2 linked regions of the Luteitalea sp. TBR-22 genome follow. The main gene of each other region encodes a partner of the protein of the gene in region 2 in a complex. Links are inferred from orthologs where the notes say so. Each region holds a gene or a part of one and is shown on either strand. Other genes may lie near its edges. The genes, in order: smc and TBR22_RS17065.

What was found.
Region 1: the proteins of TBR22_RS17065 (region 2) and smc are in contact, whole or in part, in a crystal structure (PDB 3ZGX), measured with the Bacillus subtilis proteins. The link is inferred for Luteitalea sp. TBR-22 from one-to-one orthologs.

What each region holds. Positions count from the first base shown.
Region 1 is NZ_AP024452.1:4,470,352-4,478,169, reverse strand. What follows is about bases 1,997-6,329. They hold smc (chromosome segregation protein SMC), read left to right. Parts: upstream 1,997-2,379; coding sequence 2,380-6,129; downstream 6,130-6,329. Other genes in these bases: TBR22_RS18720 (M48 family metallopeptidase), read left to right, coding at 6,197-6,329; TBR22_RS18730 (S41 family peptidase), read left to right, coding at 1,997-2,165. Also shown: TBR22_RS26820 (TatA/E family twin arginine-targeting protein translocase), read right to left, coding at 7-378; more of TBR22_RS18730, read left to right, coding at 543-1,996; more of TBR22_RS18720, read left to right, coding at 6,330-7,351; TBR22_RS18715 (hypothetical protein), read left to right, coding at 7,481-7,818. UniProt on the Bacillus subtilis protein: Required for chromosome condensation and partitioning.
Region 2 is NZ_AP024452.1:4,051,002-4,057,485, forward strand. What follows is about bases 43-3,041. They hold TBR22_RS17065 (ScpA family protein), read right to left. Parts: upstream 1,997-3,041; coding sequence 1,088-1,996; downstream 43-1,087. Other genes in these bases: scpB (SMC-Scp complex subunit ScpB), read right to left, coding at 43-1,091; trpS (tryptophan--tRNA ligase), read right to left, coding at 1,996-2,985; TBR22_RS17075 (site-2 protease family protein), read right to left, coding at 2,982-3,041. Also shown: more of scpB, read right to left, coding at 1-42; more of TBR22_RS17075, read right to left, coding at 3,042-3,614; excinuclease ABC subunit UvrC, read right to left, coding at 3,741-5,693; TBR22_RS17085 (CDP-alcohol phosphatidyltransferase family protein), read left to right, coding at 5,782-6,372; TBR22_RS17090 (hypothetical protein), read left to right, coding at 6,369-6,484. UniProt on the Bacillus subtilis protein: Participates in chromosomal partition during cell division. May act via the formation of a condensin-like complex containing Smc and ScpB that pull DNA away from mid-cell into both cell halves.

The sequences.
Region 1 (7,818 bases), 420 kb from region 2 along the record:
GCCGGGTTAGACGTCGGCGCCGCGCGGCGTCGTCTCGGCCACCGGCTGGCGCGCTTCGTCCTGGGCGCGGTCGTAGAGCTCGTCGCCCGTGTAGGGGTCGATCGCGGGGGCCGGCGTGGCCTCGGCCACGGGGGCGGCCACCACCGCCGGCGCCACCGGCGCCGCGGGAGCCGGCGTCACCCTGGCCGACTTCTCCTTCTCCTCCTCGACCCGGATCTCCTCCTCGAGCGAGTTGCGCAACTCGTTCGACGCGCGCTTGAACTCCGCCAGGCTCTTGCCCAGGGACTTGCCGAGCTCGGGCAGCTTGCGCGGGCCGAACACGATGAGGGCGATGACGAAGATGATGACCAACTCCGGCATGCCGAGGGAACCGAACATCTTGCGCTCCTGAGTGGGGTCCGGGGAGCGACCCTAGATCAATCCGGGTAGTGCTTGGACCGTCCCTCGATTATAGGAACCCCGTCGAGGGAGGGTCAAATGACAACGGCGTCATCCTCGGCCGCGACGTTGGTGCGGCTCGACCTGCGTGATACGCTGCCAACATGCAGAAAAACCGCGCGCTTCCGGCGGTCCTGTTCGCCGTGGCCGTCTCCGCGCTGGTCGGCGGCGTGCTCGGCCGCCGTGCCCAGGCCACGGCCGACCCCCTCACCGATCGCTACCGCGTGTTCACCGCGGCGCTGGCGGCCGTGGAGCAGGAATACGTCGAGGACGTGGAGTCGGACCGACTCGTCTACAGCGCCATCACCGGCATGCTGCAGACGCTCGATCCGCATTCGAGCTTCCTCGACCCGCGCGCCTACGCCCAGTTGCGCGAGCGCCAGGAAGGCCGCTACTACGGCCTCGGCATCTCGATTTCCCCGATCGACGGCGACATCACCGTGATGTCGCTCTTCGAAGGCTCCCCCGCGTACAAGAAGGGCATCCGCCGCGGCGACGTCATCGCCCGCATCGAAGGCCAGGACACCAAGGGCTGGACCAGCGACCAGGCCGTCAAGCAACTGCGCGGCCCCAAGGGCACGCAGGTCAAGCTGGGCCTGCGGCGGCAGGGCTACACCGAGCTGATCGAGCTGGCCGTCGAACGCGACGAGGTGAACATCCCCACCCTCAAGGGCGTGTTCATGATCGGCCCCGAGACCGGCTATGTCCGCCTGAACGACTTCTCGGAGACGACCGACCGCGACCTCGGACAGGCCCTCGAGACGCTCAGCGCGAAGGGCATGAAGCGCCTCCTGCTCGACCTGCGCGACAACCCGGGCGGCCCGCTCGATCAGGCGATCAAGGTCTCCGACCGCTTCCTGCCCAAGGGCGACATGGTGGTCTACACGCGCGGGCGCACCCGCAACTCCGACCAGGACTATCGCGCCTCCGACGCCAGCGACTTCGGCACGATGCCGGTCGTCGTGCTGGTGAACCGCAACAGCGCGAGCGCCTCGGAGATCGTCTCGGGCGCGTTGCAGGACCACGACCGCGCGCTCATCGTCGGCGAGAAGACCTTCGGCAAGGCGCTGGTGCAGTCGGTCTACCGCATCAGCGAGGGCGCCGGCCTCGCGCTGACCACCGCGCGCTACTTCACGCCGAGCGGGCGCCTGATCCAGCGGCCGTGGGACGGCACCTTCGACGAGTACCTCACCTACTCGCTGCGTGAGCAGAAGGCCGACGAACCGCATGATCCGGCCAACCTGAAGCTGACCGACGCCGGCCGCAAGGTGTACGGCGGGGGCGGGATCCAGCCCGACAAGTACATCGCCGGCCCGGTGGAGGGCTTCAACCCGTCGCGGTTCGGCCGCACGCTCTGGGCCCGCCAGATCTTTGCCGACTATGCCGGCCGCTATACCGCCGAGGGCGACACCCGCATCAAGGGCAACGGCCAGACCCGCACCGTCAGCCGCGGGTTCACCGTCGACGACGCCATGGTCGCCGACTTCAAGGCGTACCTCGAGTCCCGCAAGGTGCGCATCGACGAGGCGGCCTTCACGGCCGACAACCAGTTCATCCGGGCGATGATCCAGTACGACATCGACCTCGCGCTGTTCGGCGTCGAGGAGGCCCGGCGCAACCTGATCGCCCGCGACCCGCAGGCCCAGTTCGCGCTCCAGCAGTTCGAGGAAGCGGCACGCTTGCCCCACCTCAAGGCGGCGTCCACGGCCTCGCGCCAGGCACCGTAACCGCACCCCGGCCGGGCCCGCCCGCGCGGCGGGCCCTTCCGCTCCGGGCGGCGGCGGAACAGCCGGCCCATCGTCTGTTCTCGCCAGGTTGGCGCAGGATCTAGTGGGTCCTGTGGGCTCTTGCCCCAATTAGTAGTTGCCTGCTAGACTCCGTCGCCTGTTCGACCTGCGTACCGCGGTGCCTCGTACGCGGCAGCCCCGTGCCCCGAAAGCCATGCGCCTCAATCGTCTCGAAATCAACGGCTTCAAGAGTTTCCCCGATCGCGCCGACCTGGCCTTCGACCTCGGCGTGACCGCCATCGTCGGGCCCAACGGCTGCGGCAAGAGCAACGTCGTCGATGCCATCACGTGGGTGCTCGGCGAGCAGAGCGCCAAGAGCCTGCGCGGCGAGCGGATGGAGGACGTGATCTTTGCCGGCAGCGACGCCCGCAAGCCGACGCACACGGCGGAAGTGAAGCTCAAGATGAGCGGCGTCATCTCGCGCGTGGGGCTCGAGGATCACCCGCAGAAGAAGACGATGGCGCAGGAACTCGAGGAGTCGGCCGAGACCCTCACCGAAGACGTCGTGATCGCGCGAGACGTGGAGGTCGCACGACGCCTGTACCGCTCGGGCGAGAGCGAGTACCTCGTGGACGGCCGCGTGGTGCGCCTGCGCGACGTGCAGGACCTGCTGATGGACGCGGGCCTCGGCGTGAAGGGCTACGCGGTCATCGAGCAGGGCAAGATCGGGCAGATTCTCGCGGCCAAGCCCACCGAGCGCCGGCAGTTGATCGAGGAGGCCGCCGGGGTCACCAAGTACAAGTCGCGGCGCCGCCAGGCGGAACTCAAGCTCGAGGCCGCGCAGCAGAACCTGACGCGCGTCGACGACATCATCTTCGAGCTCGAGAAGCAGCGCGGTTCGCTGAAGCGCCAGGCCTCGAAGGCGCGTCGCTATCGGACGCTGCGCGAGGAACTGCGGCAGTGGGAGAAGCTGCTGTTCGGGCAGAAGTACCAGGCGCTGCAGGCGTCGATGGCCTCGGCGCTCGAGCGGCTCGAGCAGGCGCGCGGCAACGAGGCCGCCCTGGCGGGACGCGTGGCGGAGGTCGAGGCGGCGCTCGAGCGCCTGCGCATCGAGCTCACCGAAGCCGACGCGGCCGCCAATGCAGCGCGCCAGTCCGCCCACGCCAAGGAACTCGAGAGCGGCCGTCGCCAGCAGCAGCTGGAGTTCGACCTGCAACAGGTGCAGACGATCGGCGTCGCCCTGGTGGGGATGCAGGACGAGATCGCGCGGCTCAAGGAGCGCATCGGCCCCGCGCACGACGAACTCGAGGCGCGCCGCGCCGGCAGCGCGCAGGCCGACCGCGAGCGCGACGAGGCGGCCGCCCGGGTGAAGGAAGAGGACGTCGCCGTCCAGCGCGCCGCCGGCGAGATCGCGGCGCTCGAGCAGGCGGTGGAGAAGGCCCGCAGCGAGCTCTACGCGGGCATGACGCAGGTCAACACGCTCAGGAACGCCATCGAGCGAGCCATCGAGGCGCGCGACCGGATCGCGCAGGAGCTCGGTCGCCTCGAGGTCGAGAGCGACGACCTGCGGGTGGAGCAGGAGGCCGCCCTCACCGAACGCGAGCGCGCCAGCAGCGCGCTGCGCGAGGCGCAGGCCGCCCTCGAGCAGGTCCGGAACGCCCGCGTGGCGGCCGACGCGGCGCTCGGTGCGGCGCGCGTCGAGCGCGAGTGGCGTGAGCGTGATCTCCGGACGCGTGAGCGCGAGCTTTCGGGTCTGCAGGCCCGCCTCAAGTCCCTGGAGGAACTCGACGCGGCCCGCGCCGAGTACGGCGAGGGCGCCCGGCTGCTCCTGGCGTCGGGCGCGGCCGGCTTCACGCATCTCGGTTCGGTCGCCGATGCACTGGAGGTGGACGGCGAGTACGAGACCGCCGTCGCCGCCTGCCTCGGCGAACTCGTCCAGCACGTCGTGGTGCCCGATCTCGCCTCCGTGCAGGCGGGCCTGGCGCTCGTACGCGAACGCGACGCCGGCCGCGTCGGCTTCCTGGTGGCCGACGACCTGATGCCGGCCGAGCCGACCGCGCCGCCGGTCGCCGGCGTGCGGCCGCTGCTCGACGTCGTGCGCGTGAACGGCCCCGCCGCCGCGCACGTCCGCGCCGTGCTGCGCGACGCGTGGCTGGCCGACTCCGCGGCGCAGGCCCGCGAGGCCGCGCGCCATGTCGCAGGACCGGTCGTCACGCCACAGGGCGACGTCTACCGTGGTGCCAAGCTCGTGTCCGGGGGCGGCAAGGCCGATGCCCGACAGATTCTGCACACCAAGGCCGAAATCAAGGGCCTGCGCGAGCAGGTGCAGGGGGCCCTCGCCGACATCGACCGGCTGGCCGGCGATCTGGCCGGCGCCGAGGCGGTGATCGCCAGGGTGGCCGGCGAGATCTCCGTGCTGACCTCCGAGCAGGTGACGCACGAGAAATCGATCGTCGGCCTCGAACTGCAGGTCAATCGCGCCTCCGACGAGCGCGACCGCGTGGCGCGGCGCATGGAGCTCATCGACAACGAGCGTCGTCGCGCCCAGGAAGAGCGATCGGCGCTCGAGGCGCGCGAGGCGGAGGCGCGCCGCTCCATCGAGGACCTCGAGGTGGAGCAGCAGTCACTCAGCGACGAACTTGCCGACGCGCAGCGTCGCCTGCTCGACGGGCGGGAGCGTCAGGCCTCCATCGGCCGACGGGCCGCAGAAGCGCGCGCCACGCATGCGGCGCTGGTCGAACGCGCGTCGGCCCTCGCGCAGGACGTCCGTCGGCTCGAGGACTCGTCGGCCGATCTGTTGCAGCGCATCGCGGCGCGGCAGGCCGAGGTCGACGCGTCGGTGGCCCGGCGGGCCAACCTCGAAGGCTCGATCTCGGCGCTGCGCGCCGCCATCGACGACGACCTCGCTGCGCTCGACGATCTGAAGCGACGTGTCGTCGAGGCTGACGAGGCGGTGGTGGCCGTGCAGGGCGCCTTTGCCGAGCACGAGGCGGCGGCGCGAGAGGCGAGGCGCGGCCTCGACGACGTGCGTTCGCTTGCCACGTCGCTCGAGATCGCCCGGGCGACGGCGGAAGCGGACCTGGGGCACCTGGCCGAGTCCTGCCGTGAGGCGCTCGACCAGAGCCTCGAGGAAGTCGCCGCGGCCGTGGCCGAGATGCTCGCCAACGAGCAAGGGCTCCCCAGCGCCGCCTCCGTCGCGGCGGCCGAGCGCGCCGGCGCCGAGGACGACAGCGCCGATGCGTCGGCGGAGGCCGGCAGTGCGGCCGGCGAGGCAAGCGATGCCGCCGCAGAGGCCGCCGTCGAACCGCCGCCACCGGTCCTCAGCGCCGAGCAGGCCATCACGCGGCTCAAGGCGCGCATCGCGGCGCTCGGCGCCGTCAACATGATGGCCATCGAGCAGTTCGACGAGCTCGAGCAGCGCCACGGGTTCCTCACGGGCCAGCGCAAGGACCTCATCGACGCCATCGCATCGACGGGCGAGGCCATCGCGCGCATCGACAAGACGACGCGCGAGCGGTTCGCCGAGGCGTTCGCGGCCGTCAACGCCAACTTCGAAGTGATGTTCACCACGCTGTTCGGGGGAGGGCGCGCCGGCCTCGTGCTCCTCGATCAGGAGGACGTGCTCGAGAGCGGCATCGACATCGTCGCGCAGCCGCCCGGCAAGCGCCTGCAGAACGTGCAACTGCTGTCGGGCGGCGAGAAGGCCCTGACCGCGATGGCGTTGATGTTCGGCATCTTCAAGTACCGCCCGAGCCCGTTCTGCCTCCTCGACGAGATCGACGCGCCGCTCGACGACGCCAACATCGGCCGGTTCGTGGAGATGCTGCGCAGCATGCAGGACCACACGCAGTTCGTGCTCATCACGCACCACCGCAAGACGATGGAGATCGCCGACCGCCTGTACGGGGTGACGATGGAGGAGCCGGGCGTGTCCAAGGTGCTCCGGCTCGATCTGACCCACTAGGCGGCTGCGGGCGTCAGGTTGCGGCTCCCCGCCGGGGCCGTCGCCTGGCGGCCGCCGCCGGTTTCCCGTGAACGAAGACAAGGGCACTCGCTATCGCCGCGCCGAGCGCGGCCTCCGGCTGCTGGAGGTGACGGCAGCCGGCGTGGTGCTCCTCGCGATGGCCTGCAGCCCCCTTCCCGTCGCCATCGCCCGCCGCGTGACGGGCGCCGCGGCCCTCGCGCCTGCTGCACCGCTCCCCGGGCCGCTTCAGGGCCTGGCCGCTGCCGCGGTCATCGCGGCCAGCCTGGCGCTCGCAGCGTTGGCGGCCGCCCCCTTCGCCAACCGCCGACTGGGCGGACTAGCGGCGCGCTACAACCTGCCCGTGGTGTCGGCACGCCACCTCGCGCGTGAGCGCCTTCGGCACGGTCTTGCCACTGTGGCAGGAGGTGCACTCGGCTGGTGGGTGTTCGCCGCGCTCTCGCAGTTCACGCCGTGGCTTGGCGGACTGGCGACGGCGGCGTTGCTGCTCGTCGTGGCGGGGGCCGTCATGCTGTTGGCGCCGTGGCTGATCCTGCTGTCGCCGCGGGTGCGGCCGATGAGCGACGAGACGACCACGGGTCGTCTGCACGCCCTCGCCTCTCGGGCCGGGCTGCGCCTCGCTGGCCTGCACGAGTGGGTCTTCGCCGAGCAGGGCGATCACGCCAACGCGGCGCTGGTCGGCGTGCTCGGGCCGCGACGGCTGCTGCTCTCGGACACCCTGGTCGCAGGATGCCCGCCCGACGAGATGGACGTGGTGGTGGCGCACGAGCTCGGTCACCACGCCCACGGCCACACGTGGACCCGGGTGCGGGCGCAGGCCGCCGTGCTGGTGCTCGCGGTGCTTGCCGCCCAGGCGGGCGCCGCGGGACCGGCCCGCTGGGTGGGCCGCACGGGCGGCATCACCGATCCGGCGTCGGTGGCCTGGATGCTGGTGGGCGCGGGCCTGGCCTGGCTGGCCGCACGCCCGTGGCTGCTCGCCCAGTCCCGGCTGCACGAGGCCGAGGCCGACGCCTTCGCCCTCGACCTCACCGGCCGCCCGGAGGTGCTCGAGCGCGTGCTCACGCGTCTGGGGGCGCGCAACCTGGCCAGCGAGGAGGACTCGCTGCTCACCCGTGCGTTCTTCCTCACGCATCCACCGATCCCGCAGCGCATCGCCGCCGCGCGCCGCGCGGCGCAATCGACCGATCCCGCGGGCCGCCCGTAGCCGGCGGCCGGTCACCTGTGCGACCTCGGCCCCGCGTTATGCTCTCTGGGCCCTGGGCCTTGGGCCTTGGGCCTTGGGCCTTGGGCCCTGGGCCCTGGGCCTTGAGCCCTGAGCCCTGAGCCCCGAGTCATGATCACCCGCCGCGCCTTCACCGCCACGACGCTCGCCACCCTGCTCGGCACCCGACTGCACGCGCAGGACGACGCCAACTACGACGAGGCGAAGGTGCCGCCGTACACGCTGCCGCCGCTGCTCGTCGATGCCGCGGGCCGGCCGCTGCGAGGTCGGGACGACTGGCAGGCCCGCCGCGTGGAGCTGCTCGACACGTTCGCGGCGCAGATGTACGGCCGCACTCCGCGAGGGCTCGCCGCGTGCACGGTGACGGCCATCGATGCGCCGGTGCCCGTGCTCGACGGCCGCGCCCTCCGGCAGCAACTGCGGCTCGACTGGGTGGGGAAGGCCTCGGT
Region 2 (6,484 bases):
ACCGGCGCGTCGGGCTCGGCTTCCGGGCCCATGGCCACGAACTCCTCCTCGACCGGCGCGGGAGCCGGCGTGCCCACGGCGTCGGCGGCCGTGCCGGCCGGCTGCAGTTCCGCTGCCTCGAACAGCAACGGCTCCACCGGCCCGGGCTCCTCGAACGGCAGCGACACGCCGTCGTCCTCGTCGACCGGCGAGGGCAGGTCGAAGCCGAGCGCTTCGGACATGTCCTCGACCTTCGGCAGGTCCGCGAGGTCGCGCAGCCCGAACTTGTCGAGGAACTCGCGCGTGGTGCCGTACATGAAGGGCCGGCCCACCACCTGCTTGCGCCCGACGATCTTCACCAGCTTGCGATCGAGCAGGGTGTTGAGCACGCCCGTCGTGGCGCTGACGCCGCGGATCTCGGCGATCTCGCCCGAGGTCACCGGCTGCTTGTAGGCGATGACCGCCAGCGTCTCGAGTGCCTGCACCGACAGCTTCGAGGTCGTGCGCTCCTTGAACAGGCGACGCACCCACTCGTACAGCTCGGGGCGCGTGACGATCTGGAAGCCGCCAGCCACCTCCACCAGTTGCAGGCCATCGGACTTGAGGTAGGTCTCGCGCACCTCGGCGAGCGCCGCCTCGATCTCGTCCTTCGTGTGCTCCTCGAGCAGCCGGGCCATCGCCTTGATCGTCAGCGGCTCGGGCGAGGCGAAGATCAGCGCCTCGACGACCGGCTTGAGCGGGTGCGGGGCGCGCGGCGCGTTGGCGACCTCGGCCGGGTCGAACAGCTCGGGGTCCTTCAGGTCGCCGCTGGCGCCGTCGTTGGTGGAGGCCTCGACCACCGCCTCGGCGGCGGCCCCGGTCGTCGCCTCGTCGTCCACCGGCCCGGCCTCGGCGGTCGCCGAGGCGGCGACGGGTGCCTCGCCAGGCTCGGTGGCCTCGGTGGCGTCGGGCGCGGCGCCGGGCGCGGGCTTGCCGACGCGGTGCCGGCCACGGCGTCCCTTCGCGGTGCCGTCTGGTGCGGGCGCTTCGGCCGGCGCCTGGTGCTGCGTGGCGGCGGTGGTGGGGTCGACTTCGGCGTCGGGCGTGACGTCGGGTGTGTGCTCGTCGCTCATGACTGCGGTTCGGGCGTGCCTTGCGGACGTCCGGGCTCGTGGTACTCGATGGGCCGCGGGGCCTCGGCGGGCCGGTCGCGCTTGTACACGCGGATGGGCCCGCCGGCGCCGCTCTGGAACACGCGCAGCACCTTCAGGCGAATCATCTCCAGGACGGCCAGGAACGTGACGATCAGGTCGCCGCGCCTCGCCACGTCGTCGAACAGGTCCTCGAAGCCCATGGCCTCGACGCCTTCGAGCCTGCGCACCAACTGCTCGATGCGCTGCTCGATGGACATCTGCTCCATGGGCAGGTAGACCTGCGGCCGCTGCTTGGCGCGATCGACCACGGCCTTGAAGGCCGTCATGAGGCTGAACAGGTCGACCTCGAGCTCGGGCTCCTTGTCGAGGCCCTCGCCGGCCAGCGCGGCGATGCGCTCGTCGGGCCGCGCCCACTGGGCGCTGCGCACCGTCTCCTTGTCGTGCAGGAGCTCGGCGGCCGCCTTGAACTTCTGGTGCTCGACGAGCCGGCGTACCAGTGCCTCGCGCGGGTCCTCCTCGGGATCCTCCTGCTCGGGCGCCGGACGCGGCAGCAGGCTGCGCGACTTGATGTGGATCAGCGTCGCGGCCATCACGAGGAAGTCCCCGGCGACGTCGAGCTGCAGTTCCTCCATCAGCCCGATGTAGTCGAGGTATTGCCTGGTGATGAGCGCGATCGGGATGTCGTAGATGTCGAGTTCGTGCTTCTTGATCAGGTGAAGCAGGAGATCGAGGGGGCCCTCGAAGACTTCCAGCCTGACCGGGAAGCGCTCGAGCGTCGACTCGAAGTCCTTGCCCTGGACGAACTCCGGGCCACTGCCTGACGCATCGCCGGGCGTGCCGGAGGCCCCGGCGGTCCCCTTGCTGGGGTCGGAGGACTTGGCCATCAGTACGCCAGGTGCAGCGCCTCGCGCACGCGCTGCATGGTCTCCACGGCAATCGTCCGCGCCTTGCGGCTGCCCTCGTGGATGATCTCGCGCACGCGCTCGGGATGCGCCTCGAGGGCCGCGCGCCGCTCGCGCAATGGCTCCAGCGTCGCGTTGACGGCCTTTGCGAGCTTCTTCTTCACCTCGACGTCGCCCACCCGACCTTCGCGGTAGCGCGTCTTGAGATCCTCGACCTCGTCGCGATCCGGGTTGAACGCGTCGTGGTAGACGAACACCGGGTTGCCCTCGACCGTGCCGGGAATGTCGGCGCGGACGCGCTTGGGGTCCGTGTACATCTGGCGGACCTTCTGCTCCACGGCCTCGGCGCTGTCGGACAGGTCGATGGTGTTCTGGTAGCTCTTGCTCATCTTCCGGTTGTCGAGGCCCGGAAGGCGCGGGAAGTTGGTGAGGATGGCCTGCGGCTCGACGAAGATCTGGCCGTGCATGTGGTGCACGCGGCGCACCACCTCGCGCGACAGCTCGAGGTGCGCGACCTGGTCCTCGCCGACCGGCACGAAGTGGGCGTCGTAGATGATCACGTCGGCCGTCTGCAGCAGCGGGTAGCCGAGGAACCCGTACGTGGTCAGGTCCTTCTCGGTGAGCTGCTCCTGCTGTTCCTTGTACGTGGGCACCCGCTCCAGCCAGGGGATCGGGATCATCATCGACAGCAGCAGGTGCAGTTCCGCGTGCTCCGGCACGAGCGACTGCACGAAGATGGTCGCCTTCTCCGGGTCGACGCCGGCGGCAATCCAGTCGATGACGTTGTCGATCACGCTGGCCTGCACGCGACTGGTGTCGGCGTAGTCGGTCGTCAGCGCGTGCCAGTCGGCCGCGAAGTAGAAGCAGTCGTACTGGGCCTGCAGCTCCGCCCAGTTCCGCAGGGCGCCCACCAGGTGCCCCAGATGCAACTTGCCGGTCGGGCGCATGCCCGACACCACACGCTTGGTCACAACAGCAGTCCGAACAGGAGGTTGGCGGGGGGGCCGATGAGGCGTCCCACGATGCCGGTGAACATCAGCCCGTACAGGATGAAGATGCCGTACGGGCGAATCTGATCCCACTGGTACGCCAGGTGACGGGGCAGCACGGCGGCCACCACGTTGCTGCCGTCGAGGGGCGGCACGGGGATCATGTTGAACACGGCCAGCAGCACGTTCACGCGGAAGAAGTTGAACGCGAACTGCAGCAGGGGCTCGACGATCGCGATGCCGCCCACCGCGACCGGCATGTGCGGCAGGGCGCGCAGGAGCAGGCTCGCGAGCACGGCCAGCAGCAGGTTGCTGGCGGGCCCGGCGAGCGCGATCCACATGAAGTCGCGGCGGAAGTGCTTCAGGTAGCGGCCGTCCACGGGCACCGGCCGCGCCCACCCGATGATCGGTGCCCCGGTGGCGAAGGCCAGCAGCGGCAGCATGACCGTGCCGATCGGGTCGATGTGCACCGCCGGATTGAGCGACAGGCGCCCCTGCAGCTTGGCAGTGGGGTCGCCGAGCTGGAATGCGGCCCAGGCGTGCGCGGCTTCGTGCACGGTGAGGGCCAGCAGCAGCCCGATGAACGCGAGAACAATGGACCCGATTTCCACGGCAGGCAAAGAGATATAGGGTAGCAGACGCTCGGGGCGGGCACCGGGCACCGGGGCACCGGCTCGGAGGTGGGCACAGGGCCGCCGACCGGTGGAAGGGGCCGACACCGCTCTCCGCGGCCCGGTCTAGCCCCCGTGGGCGAAGTGACGCAGGACCGCGTCGGCGGCCTTGGCCCCGACCACGGTGGTCAGTTCTTCGCGACTGGCGCGCCTGACGCCGGCCAGGCTTCCGAACGCGGTCAGCAGTTGCTTGCGGCGGCGGAGGCCGATCCCCGGGATGTCGTCGAGGTCCGATCGCAGGTCCCGGTTGGCGCGGGCCGTGCGGTGGAAGGTGACGGCGAACCGATGCGCCTCGTCGCGGATGCGCTGCAGCAGCCGGAGGGCGGGTGTCCCCTGCCCGAAGCCGATCGGCTCCTCCCGGTCGCGCGTGAACACCAGTTCCTCCTGCTTGGCCAGCCCGACGGCCACCAGATGGTCGAGGCCGAGCCTTTCGAGCGCCTCGTAGGCGGCGTTCAACTGCCCCTTGCCACCATCGATCACGATCAGGTCCGGCCACGGCCCATCGTCGTCGGCCACCTTCCGGTAGCGCCGCGTCACCACCTGGTGCATGGCGGCGAAGTCGTCGAGGAAGCGAGCCTCGGCGCCGCCTCGGCGCGGCACACGGGAGTCGGGAGTCGGGAGTGGGGAGTCGTGGCTCTCCCACCTGTCGGTACTCAACGGCGCCGGCTCTGCCCTATTCCCGATTCCCGACTCCCGACTCCCGTCTGTGTTGCCCGTGTGCCGAATCCGGAACTTCCGGTACTCCGAGCGCTTCATGCGGCCGTCCTGGCAGACGACCATCGACGCCACGGTCTCGGCGCCCTGGAGGGTGGAGATGTCGAAGCAGTCGATCCGCCGCGGCAGCGCCGGGAGTCCGAGGGCGGCCTGCAGGGTCTCGAGGGCCTCGTGGTTGCTGGCGCCTTCCTCGTTGAACCGCGCGTCGTACGACAGCGACGCGTTGCGCTCGGCCAGTTCGAGCAGGGCCTTCTTGTCGCCGCGCTGCGGCACGCTCATCTGGACCTGACGACCGGCCCGCGCCGACAACCACTCGGCGAGCAGGTCCATGTCGGGCAGCGCCACGGGCAGCAGCACTTCCGGCGGCGGGGGCGTGTCGCCGTAGAAGTGCATCACGGCTCGTTCCAGCAGGTCGTCGAGGCGCGCGTCGCGCGCCTGGTCGGCGTTGGTGACCAGTTCCACACGGTCCACCACGCGCCCCGACCGCACCTGGAAGGCCTGCACCACCGCGCCGGCCGGACCGAGCTTCACGCCGATCGCGTCGCGGTCGCCCATGCGCGGGGTGGCCATCTTCTGCTGGCGATCCCGCAGCGTCTCGAGGGTCCTGATGGTGTCGCGCAGCTGCGCCGCCTGCTCGAAGCGCTCCTCGTCGGCCGCGGCGTACATCCGCGACTCCAGGTCGCTGACCAGTTCATCGGTGCGGCCGTCGAGCAGCAGGCGCGCGTCGCGGACGGCGTGCTGGTACTGATCGGCCGTGCAGATGGAGGCCACGCACGGCGCCAGGCATCGCTTGATGTCGTACTCGAGGCAGGGGCGGCCGCGCTGGCCGGTGATCACCTCGCGGCACGAGCGGATGCCGAACAGCTTGTGCGACAGGCTCCGCGTCTGCCAGGCCAGCGACGCCGGCATGAACGGACCGGCGTAGTAGTCGCCGTCGGCAGCGACGCGGCGGACCACCGACACCCGGGGGAAGGGCTCGGAGACGCTGAGCCGCAGGTACGGGTACGTCTTGTCGTCACGGAGCTTGATGTTGTACTTGGGCGACCGCTCCTTGATCAGGTTGTTCTCGAGCGCCAGTGCCTCGACGACCGAGTCGGTGACGATGACGTCGAGCCCGGCGGCCTCGTCGAGCAGCGCCTCGGTCTTGGGCGAGGTCCCGCGCGCCCCGAGATAGCTCCGCACGCGGTCGCGGAGCGCCCGCGCCTTGCCGACGTAGATCGTCTCGCCTGCCCGGTTGAGGTACAGGTACACACCCGGCTGCTCCGGCAACCGCGCGATCTGTGCTCTGAGGTCCTCGATGGCCATGGCAGGTCGGGGGTGGGAGGCCGTGACGCCTCACGGTCGGGCAGGTTGCGGCCGGAAGGCCCGAACCCTCATTATTATCGCCGGGCCAATGACCTTCACAGGCGCCGTCGGCGCGATTTTCTGGCTACCCCTGCGGGCGATCATCGCCCTGTGCGTCGCGCTCCGGATCCATCCGAACGTGCTCACGCTCATCGGCGTCTGCATCAACCTGGCGGCGGCCTGGGCGCTGGCGCTGGGGCGGTTCACCCTGGGCGGGATCATCATGGTCGCCGCCAACATCTTCGACTTCATCGACGGCAAGGTCGCCCACCAGACCGGCACGGCCACCGCGTTCGGCGGCTTCTGGGACTCGGTGATGGACCGGTTCTCGGACCTGGCGCTGTTCCTGGGCCTGCTCTGGCTCTACGCCTCGATGCAGCGGGCCGACTACGTGCTCATCACGGCGCTGGCGATGATCTTCACCGTGCTCACCAGCTACGCCCGGGCCCGCGCCGAGTCGCTCATCGACAAGTGCAAGGTCGGCTTCATGGAGCGGCCCGAGCGGATCGTCCTCTTCATGATCGGCGCCTTCACCAACCGCTTCGCCGCCGTGCTCTGGGTGATTCTGGTGCTGTCGGTGTTGACCGTGGCCGGCCGCATCTTCCACACGTGGCGCGAACTCGAAGGGCGTCCCGCATGAGCCGCCCGCGCATCGAAGACCGCCTGCCCCTCCCGCTGCTCATCCCGTTCCGGCTGATGTACTGGACCTACGAGCGGACGACGATCCCCTACGACATCATGGTCATCGCGAT